DNA from 2 places in the Calidifontibacter indicus genome. Region 1 is predicted to be linked to the other one. Evidence: predicted binding sites of a transcription regulator. Region 1 holds the regulator's gene; the other holds the start of a gene.
What was found. The regulator LexA, encoded in region 1, represses DNA repair genes until DNA is damaged. The targets are predictions, from matches to a motif close to TCGAACANNTGTTCGA.

Region 1 (4,210 bases):
GAAGTGCCAGGTCGGTCGCAGGATGTGGGTGCGCACCCAGTCTCCGCGCGCCTGCGCAGCCACGACCTCGGCGTAGCGCGTGTCCCGTGAGCGCATCGCGAGCGAGTGGGCGGCGAGAGGCGCGTCCTGCGACTGCACACAGGTGAGCAGGCGGACGGCGTCCGCCGCGTGCGGCAATGGGGTCGACGACAACCGTTGGACGGCGAGCCGGCGCCGGTTCACCCACTGCCGGTCGACCACGCGCGCCGTCACGGTGCCTTCACGAAGTTGTCAGCTTGTCGGCACCGGCGAGGCTGGTCGGCGAGGCGGCTCAGGCCGGAGCACCGACGCACGACTGGTCGTGTGCCGCCTCGACGAGCGCGTCGATCATGGCGGCCACGGCGGGCACCCGGGTGAGGTCGGGCGTGGTGACCGCGAAGACCCGGCGGTGCGACGGCGGGTCGATCGGGAGCACCTTCACCCGCGCGTTCGGGGCGGAACGCAGGATCAGGTCGGGCACCAGTGCGACTCCCAGACCCTCGGCCACGAGTCCGAGCACGGCCACGTAGTCCTCGGTCTCGAAGGCGACATCGGGGGCGAACCCGGCGCCGTCGGCCAACGCGAGCAGGTGGCCGCGACAGCGGGTGCAGCCCGCGATCCACGGCGCCTGGGCGAGGTCGGCGAGGTCGACACTCTCGTGGGCGGCGAGCGGGTGGTCGAGGGGCAGCGCGATGCGCACGTCGTCGAGCAACAGCTCACGCACCTCGAAGTCGTCGAGCTGGTCGGTCGTGAGCTCGAGCCCCTCGTAGGTGAACGCGACCGCGACGTCGCACTCGCCCGCGCGCAGCGCGGCCAACGATTCCGGCGGCTCACCCTCGGCGAAGGTCACCTGCACCTGCGGGAAACGCTTCTTCACCAGCGACAACGCCTTCGGCACCAGGGTCGACGACGACGACGGGAAGGCCATCAGCCGCACCCGGCCCGAACGCAGACCGGCGATCGCGGCCACCTCCGACTCGGCCGCGCTGATCGCGCCCAGGACGGCGCCGGCATGGCGGGCGAGCACCTCACCGGCCTCGGTGAGGCGCACGTTGCGTCCGAGTCGTTCGACCAGGGGAGTGCCCAGCCGCTCCTCCAAGCGGCGCACCATTTGGGAGATGGCAGGCTGGGAGTAACCCAGCGACGACGCGGCCGCGGTGAAGCTGCCCTCGTCAGCGATGGCACGAATCACCCGGAGTCCGGCAGCGTCGATCATGCCTACTAGCGTACGTGCGACGCGCCGAACGACCAGCGAAGGACCCGATGGACGACCGCAGTTACCTGGCTCATCGCCTGCGTGCGGGCAAGGTGCTCGTGATGACGGGTGCCGGGTTGTCCACGGATTCCGGTCTGCCCGACTACCGCGGCCCGGACGGCGTGCGCCGCGTGCAACCGATGACCGTGGCCGAGTTCCGTGCGGGTGCGGCTGCTCGGCAGCGGTACTGGAGCCGCTCCTATGTCGGCTGGACGCGGTTTCGCACCGCCGAACCGAACCCGGCACACGACCATCTCGCCCGGTTGGAAGGCGCCGGCCTGCTCGCCGCGACGATCACCCAGAACGTCGACGGGTTGGCGCAGCGCGCAGGATCCCGAACGGTGATCGAGCTGCACGGCAACCTCGGCCGCGCGATCTGCCTCGACTGCCGCAGCACCGTCGACCGCGAGTGGGTGCAGCGCGAGTTCACCCGGCTCAACCCGGCGTTCGCGGCCGATGCCGAGCGTGCGCGCAACCTTCCGCTGCGCCCCGACGGCGACGTCGACATCGACGAATCGCTCATCCACGACATCACGCTGGTGCACTGCCCGACCTGCGGCAGCGACCTGCTGAAGCCCGACGTCGTGATGTTCGGGGAGTCGGTGCCCAAACCGCTCGTCGACCACTGCTTCGACCTCGTCGCCGCAAGTCGCACGTTGCTGGTCGTCGGCTCGTCGCTCGGGGTGATGTCGGGCTACCGCTTCGCCCGCCGGGCCGCCGCGCTCGAGGTGCCGATCGTGCTGATGAACACGGGCTGGTCACGGGCCGAGGAGATCGCCACCCGACACGTCCACCGCCCCCTGCGCGAGGTGCTGCAGGAGGCGGTGTGGGACGTGCTGGGTGATGTGCCCGGGACTGACTCCGGGTCTGAATCCGGGGACTGATTCCGGGAGCTCAGACCCGGCGTAGCACCGCGGTCACCTTGCCGAGGATGACGGCGTGGTCGCCGTCGATCGGGTCGTACGCGGGGTTGTGGGGCATCAGCCACACCTTGCCGTCGCGGCGCTTGAAGGTCTTCACGGTGGCCTCGTTGTCGAGCATCGCCGCAACGATGTCGCCGTTGGTGGCGGTCGGCTGCTGACGCACGACGACCCAGTCGCCGTCGCAGATCGCCGCGTCGATCATCGAGTCACCGACGACCTTCAGCAGGAACAGATCGCCCTCACCGACGATCTGCTTGGGCAGCGGGAAGACGTCCTCGACGACCTCCTCGGCGAGGATCGGGCCGCCGGCGGCGATCCGCCCGACCACCGGCACGTAGGACGCGGCCGGCCGCTGGTCGCCGGCGCCGGTCTCGTCGACCGTGGACTCGTCGGCCGAGGTGACGCTGGAACCACCCCGCACGCCGCGCTTTTCGGCGTTGTGATCGGGGGAGATGATCTCGATCGCGCGCGGCCGGTTGGGGTCGCGGCGCAGGTAGCCCTTGCGCTCGAGCATCGACAACTGGTGAGCGACCGAACTGGGGCTGGTGAGACCGACCGCCTCACCGATCTCGCGCATGCTCGGCGGGTAACCGCGGCGGTCGACCGAGTTGCGGATGACCTCGAGCACCTTCCGCTGGCGGGTCGTGAGCGCGGTGCCGCCCTCGTCGTCGGGCAACTGGTGGATCTTGGCCATGTCGTCTGCGTCCTTCGTCGTCTCGCCGGGGCCGTGCTCGTGTCGTGCTCGTGTCGTGCTCCAGCTGCGGTGCTGGTGCCTGCGGTCAGACAGTCGGCCGACGGAGGTTGTCGGTGGTCGCTGCCAGGCTGCGAAGCATGGAAAGAGGCTATGCCGCTCGCACACAGTTATCAAACATTTGTACGACGCGTGTCTCGTTTATTTCGAACAACCGTGCTATACATCGTACAGGCGTTCTATCGCACGCGTGTGCGAGCGAACATTGGGACGACGCTCAGGCGTCGGGGATGGAGAACATCATGAGTGCAGTCGCTCACTGGGATGCACCGGTCGTCGGGCGCGAGCCGCGCACGCGCCGCCACCTGCACCTCGTGCCCGCCCAGTCTCAGGTGTCGGCGGCCGGCGAGGGCGCTGTGCGCCTGACGATCCGTGGTCGGCGCCTGGTGGCCGCCCTGGTCCTCGCGGCCATCGTCGGTGGCGGGTGGGGAGTTGGCCAGGCGTTCGCCGGCGGCTCCTCGAGCTCCGAACTCGTGGTCCGCTCGGGGCAGACCCTGTCCGAGGTGGCCCACGCTGCCTACCCGCAACTGCCGGTCGGCGAAGCCGTCTACCGCATCCAGCGCGCCAACGGCCTCAACAGCCTTCAGGTGAGCGAGGGTCAGCGTTTGGTGGTCCCGCGCTGAGCCTGCGCTGATCACGTGCATCTCGTGGCCCGGTGTCGACCTGATCGGTCGACGCCGGGCCTCGTCGTTCGGTCGGTCGCGGAGGCGTGTCCCGATCGATTTCGAGGTGTTGCAAGTCCGTGACCTGCGCATTTGCGGGCTCGGCCGGAGCGGGCCGAATTCGCCACGCCGGGGCTGTTGCATCTTGGGGTCGGACCGGAATAGCATCCCTACATCTAGTAGTTACACCGTTGTAAGTTGTCCACATGTAGGTCCCCAGCTAGTCAACAGGATCCACGGACTTCTACACCGGTTTTCCACAATCGACCCCCAGATCGATCCGAAAAGGCCTCGCGGCCCGGGCATTCCTATGCCCATCGCGGGCTCTGATCGATCGTGACGCCACCCGGAGGTGACCATGCACTGCCCGTTCTGCCGACACGACGACTCGCGGGTCGTCGACAGCCGCAGCAGTGACGACGGCACCTCGATCAAGCGGCGTCGCCAGTGCCCGTCGTGCGGGAAGCGGTTCTCCACCTTGGAGACCGCGAGCCTGACGGTGGTCAAGCGGTCCGGCGCGAGCGAGCCGTTCTCCCGGCAGAAGGTGCTCGTCGGCGTCCGCAAGGCCTGCCAGGGGCGCCCGGTCAGCGAAGACCAACTC
Region 2 (4,210 bases), 590 kb from region 1:
CCGTTGGTGTGTAACCGGATCCGCCACTGGGTTTGCTTCATCCGGTGATGTCTGCGGCACAGGCATTCGAGGTTGACCGTTGCGGTGGGCCCCTGGGGCCATTCGACGGCGTGGTCGAGGTCGACGTTCTTGATCGCGGGCCGGTCGCAGCCCGGTGCCCGACACCGTTGATCCCTCGACTTCACATACCTGGCCATCGTGGGTGGTGGCCGGTAACTGTCGCTGGCCATCGTGTTGGCGGTGGGTTCGCCGGTGACGGGGTCGAACTCGAAGCTGCTGACGGTGATTTTGTCGGCGAACCGGGCGAGGTCGGTCAGGCTGTCGGCGTCGATCGCACCGGCGCGGGCGTGGACGCTCGTCGCGCCCCGTTCACGCATGCCGGAGACGAAGACCCGGCCGTCACTGTCTCGACCAGCACTGTCTCGACCAGCACTGTCTCGACCACTGGTGCTGCATCCACCGTTGGTCTTGCCACCACCGAAGGCTGCCGGTGACTTGGGCTCGCTGATCGGCTCGAGGTCCGACCCAATGTCCGGTTGTTCCGTCTCGGCCGGGATGGTTTCGACTGGTCCGCCTTCGCCGGGCGGCTCAACCGGCGAGGTAACAGGTGGCTCAGCCGGCGGCGAGGTGGGTGGCCCAGTGTCGGGACCAGGGGCGCCCGCCGGCATGCCACCAGAAGCGTCACCCTCACCACTTTCGTCGCCACGGCCACCGTCGTCAGCACGGTCGCCGCCGTCGGTGCTCTTCGTGTCGTCGGCACGGCCACTGTCGTCGTCACGGTCACTCTCATCAGCGCGATCGCCGTCGTCGTTGCTGTTGTTGCTGTCTTTGCCAGCAGTCCCGGTTGCCCCGGTGGCCCCGGCAGCGGTCGGTGCCTGGTTAGCCGGCTTTGTCCAGGTCTTCCCGGCCGTGCCGAAGGTCGGGGTGAGCACCTGGATGTCGAGGTTCAGGGTCACATTCCGCATCGCGAGGTCGAAGAACGCATCCACCCGGTACTCGCCCAGGGATTTGTCGGACTCGTCGCCGTGTTTCATCGCGAACGCCAACTGATCGATCGCGTCCTTCACCGCGGTGATCTGCCCGTTGTCCCCAATGATCGTCAGCATCGACAACCCCGGTGTCGGGTGCGGATCCTGGAACACCCCGCACTGCTGCGCCCTCGTCTTCCGTGCCGTCTCTCGAGCGGCGGAGGGTTGATGCTTCCCCACCAACGTCCGGCACGATTTGCGTGCCTGACCCCTGGTTGTCTGGTGGACTCCCCGGCCGAGGATCTCCGCTTCAACGGTTTCGCACACATCAGGGGAGGCGTCCTGCAACTCCGTCGCAATATCCGCGGCTGTGTCGAGGTTCGCGCGGCCCGCGGCGACTTCCCGCAGCAGGTTCGGGGTGCGGGTCACCATCCGGGCGGAGCGTTGCACTAACCCGATCCCGGCCTGGATCCCCAACCCCAACTCCGCAGCAACGGTGTCGGCGGAGTACATGCTGGTGAACCCCTGGTCGTGCCGCACCCATGGCGTCTTCCTCGTGCCCTGCGGCCCGTCGGGGTGCTCCCACCGCGCGAACTGCGCGATCGAGCGAGCCCGCACCGCTTCCATCGACTGTGCTGCTTGATGCGCGGCCCGGGTCGCGTCCTCGAACAGCGTCATCCGATCGAACACCCGAGACTCGGCCACCAACACCTCATCCAGACCCGCATCCAGACCCGCGAAGGCTTCGTCGTCGGCCCGGCCGGCTGGCCCCTCGGCGGCCACCACAGCAGGCGCGGCTGATCCGACTGCCCCAAGTGTTCCTGCCGGGGCCGTCGTTTCGGGGAACAGGTCCCACCCGAGGAGCGCGTCGGGTTCGTCGACGGCGAAGGGGTCGTCCTGCCCGAGCAACTCGTAGGCGTGCGCGCTGAGGATCTTGGAGATGATCAGCATGATCGTCACCGGGTTCGCACCCGGCACCAAATGAGGGTGGGACGCCAACTCGATCGCGGCGTCCAACCCGTCTTCGAAGATCACAGATTCAAGCAACTCGGCCGGTTCGATACCGCCCGGTCGAGCCTCGAAATCTGGTGTCCCCTCCATGCACTTATCATACACGTGTTCGAACTCGCTGGGCAGGGTTTCAACAGGCGAATTTGATTGATTTCTCAAGGGTTTTCGCGGATCTCGACTCGACCTCCGCCACCGCTCCGGCACGATCGCAACCCCGGCGAAGGTTTGCAGAATCGCGCGCTTGCGTCGCGTGTCCTGCAAACCTTCGCGGGGTGTGCCCACGGCAAGCAGGCTCAGTGCGCGGCCGTGGGAGTGGCTCGACCAGCGGGGTGCCGGCGGCTTCGGCCGAAGTGCCGCGGCCGGAAGGAGCGCGGTGCTAACTTCGGCGTCATCGGGGCGCCGCCCCCGCGCGGCGATCGGCGGAGAATCCATGAGCGCCACGAGGCTGAGCACTGCGCCGCCCACCGCGTCTCGGCGCGCACGCGGCCGGCTCGCACTTGCCCTCGCACTCGGCTCGGCACTGTTGCTGCTCGCTCTGGTCGCGGGTCGGGTCGTCTGGTTCCGGCACGAGTACGGCTCGTGGAATCCGTTCGACTACCCGGGCCGCCTGACCGTGCACGGGCGCACCTACTACCCGTCGACCGGCGGTCCGACCACCGTGCCGCCCGGGCCGATCATGACAGCGGCCCAGGTCGGCGAGATCGCACCGGGTGCGCTGGTGAAGGTCGGCAGTGTCGGGCCGATTCCGTTCAGTTCGATCGGGCGCCACGACGTCTACGCCAACTCCTCCGGCTGCGCCATGGCGGCACTGCTGAAACTCGGGCCCGATCGCTACGGTCTGTACGGCCTCTCCGGATCCTGCTGACCAGATCCGACAGGCCCGAGGCACTCCGCAGGTGCCTGGCGCCCAGAATCGCCGCGCCGTGGGCCCTTGGAGACGTCCAGAATGTGGGACAAGGGAGTCCCATTGCATGGAACGTCAAGCCCTGTCGGTAGTGTTGTTCCTCGCATGTCCGGCCAACGTCGTCCGCCATGCTCTTTGCAGACAACGGTGGCTCGATTCGTCGCGGCCACCAGGACGACAGGATGGTGATCGGACCTATGGGTCAGACCTCGTTCTCCGCGGTTCCGAAGGCGCAGGGCCTCTACAACCCCGTGGCCGAGAAGGACGCGTGTGGTGTCGCGATGGTTGCGACCATGCGCGGCTGGGCAGGGCACGACATCGTGCAGCTCGGACTCACCGCGCTGATGAACCTCGAGCACCGCGGAGCCACCGGTGCCGACCCGACCGTCGGCGACGGCGCCGGCATCCTCACCCAGATCCCGGACGAGTTCCTGCGTTCGGTGTGTGATTTCGAACTGCCCGGCAAGGGCGAATACGCGATCGGTATCGCGTTCATGCCGCAGGACCCCGACGCCCAGTGGCACATCGGTGAGCGCATCGCCGAGATCGCCGGCGAGGAGAACCTGCGGGTGCTCGGCTGGCGCGACGTGCCGACCGTCGACTCGATGATCGGTCAGGCCGCCCGCGATGTGATGCCGGTGTTCCGCCAGGTCGCGTTGGCCGGTGGCGACGGCGAGGTCAGCGGACTCGACCTGGAGCGCCGCGCGTTCGCACTGCGCAAGCGCATCGAGCGCGAAACCGAGGTCTACTTCCCGTCGCTGTCGAGCCGCACCATCACGTACAAGGGCATGCTCACCACCGAGCAGTTGGGGCAGTTCTACCCCGACCTGTCCGACGAGCGGTTCTCCTCCGAGCTGGCCCTGGTGCACTCGCGCTTCTCGACCAACACCTTCCCGGCGTGGCCGCTGGCGCACCCGTACCGCCTCATCGCGCACAACGGTGAGATCAACACCGTCCGCGGCAACCGCAACTGGATGCACGCGCGCGAATCCACCCTGCGCAGTGAGCTTTTCGGCGACGACATGAAGCGCCTGTTCCCGATCTGTGCAGCTGAGGTGTCCGACTCCGCGTCGTTCGACGAGGTGCTCGAGCTGCTCCACCTCGGCGGACGCAGCCTGCCGCACGCGGTGCTGATGATGATTCCGGAGGCGTGGGAGAACCACGCCACGATGGACCCCGAGCGCCGCGCGTTCTACGAGTACCACTCGGCTCTCATGGAGCCGTGGGACGGCCCGGCGTGCGTCGCGTTCACCGACGGCACCCTCGTCGGCGCGGTGCTCGACCGCAACGGCCTGCGCCCGGGCCGCTACTCGGTCACCGACGACGG

Region 2: a site for LexA is predicted at 2,077-2,092, ahead of DFJ65_RS10135 (HNH endonuclease signature motif containing protein). Genes of this name have one in related genera too.

The regions. Positions count from the first base shown of each region.
Region 1 is NZ_QTUA01000001.1:2,711,205-2,715,414, reverse strand. It holds gene DFJ65_RS12915 (winged helix DNA-binding domain-containing protein) at 1-252, opposite strand, end outside; gene DFJ65_RS12910 (LysR family transcriptional regulator) at 311-1,234, opposite strand; gene DFJ65_RS12905 (Sir2 family NAD-dependent protein deacetylase) at 1,282-2,157, shown strand; gene lexA (transcriptional repressor LexA) at 2,168-2,890, opposite strand; gene DFJ65_RS12895 (LysM peptidoglycan-binding domain-containing protein) at 3,190-3,570, shown strand; gene nrdR (transcriptional regulator NrdR) at 3,968-4,210, shown strand, end outside.
Region 2 is NZ_QTUA01000001.1:2,122,670-2,126,879, forward strand. It holds gene DFJ65_RS10135 (HNH endonuclease signature motif containing protein) at 1-2,069, opposite strand, end outside; gene DFJ65_RS10140 (hypothetical protein) at 2,410-2,844, shown strand; gene gltB (glutamate synthase large subunit) at 3,081-4,210, shown strand, end outside.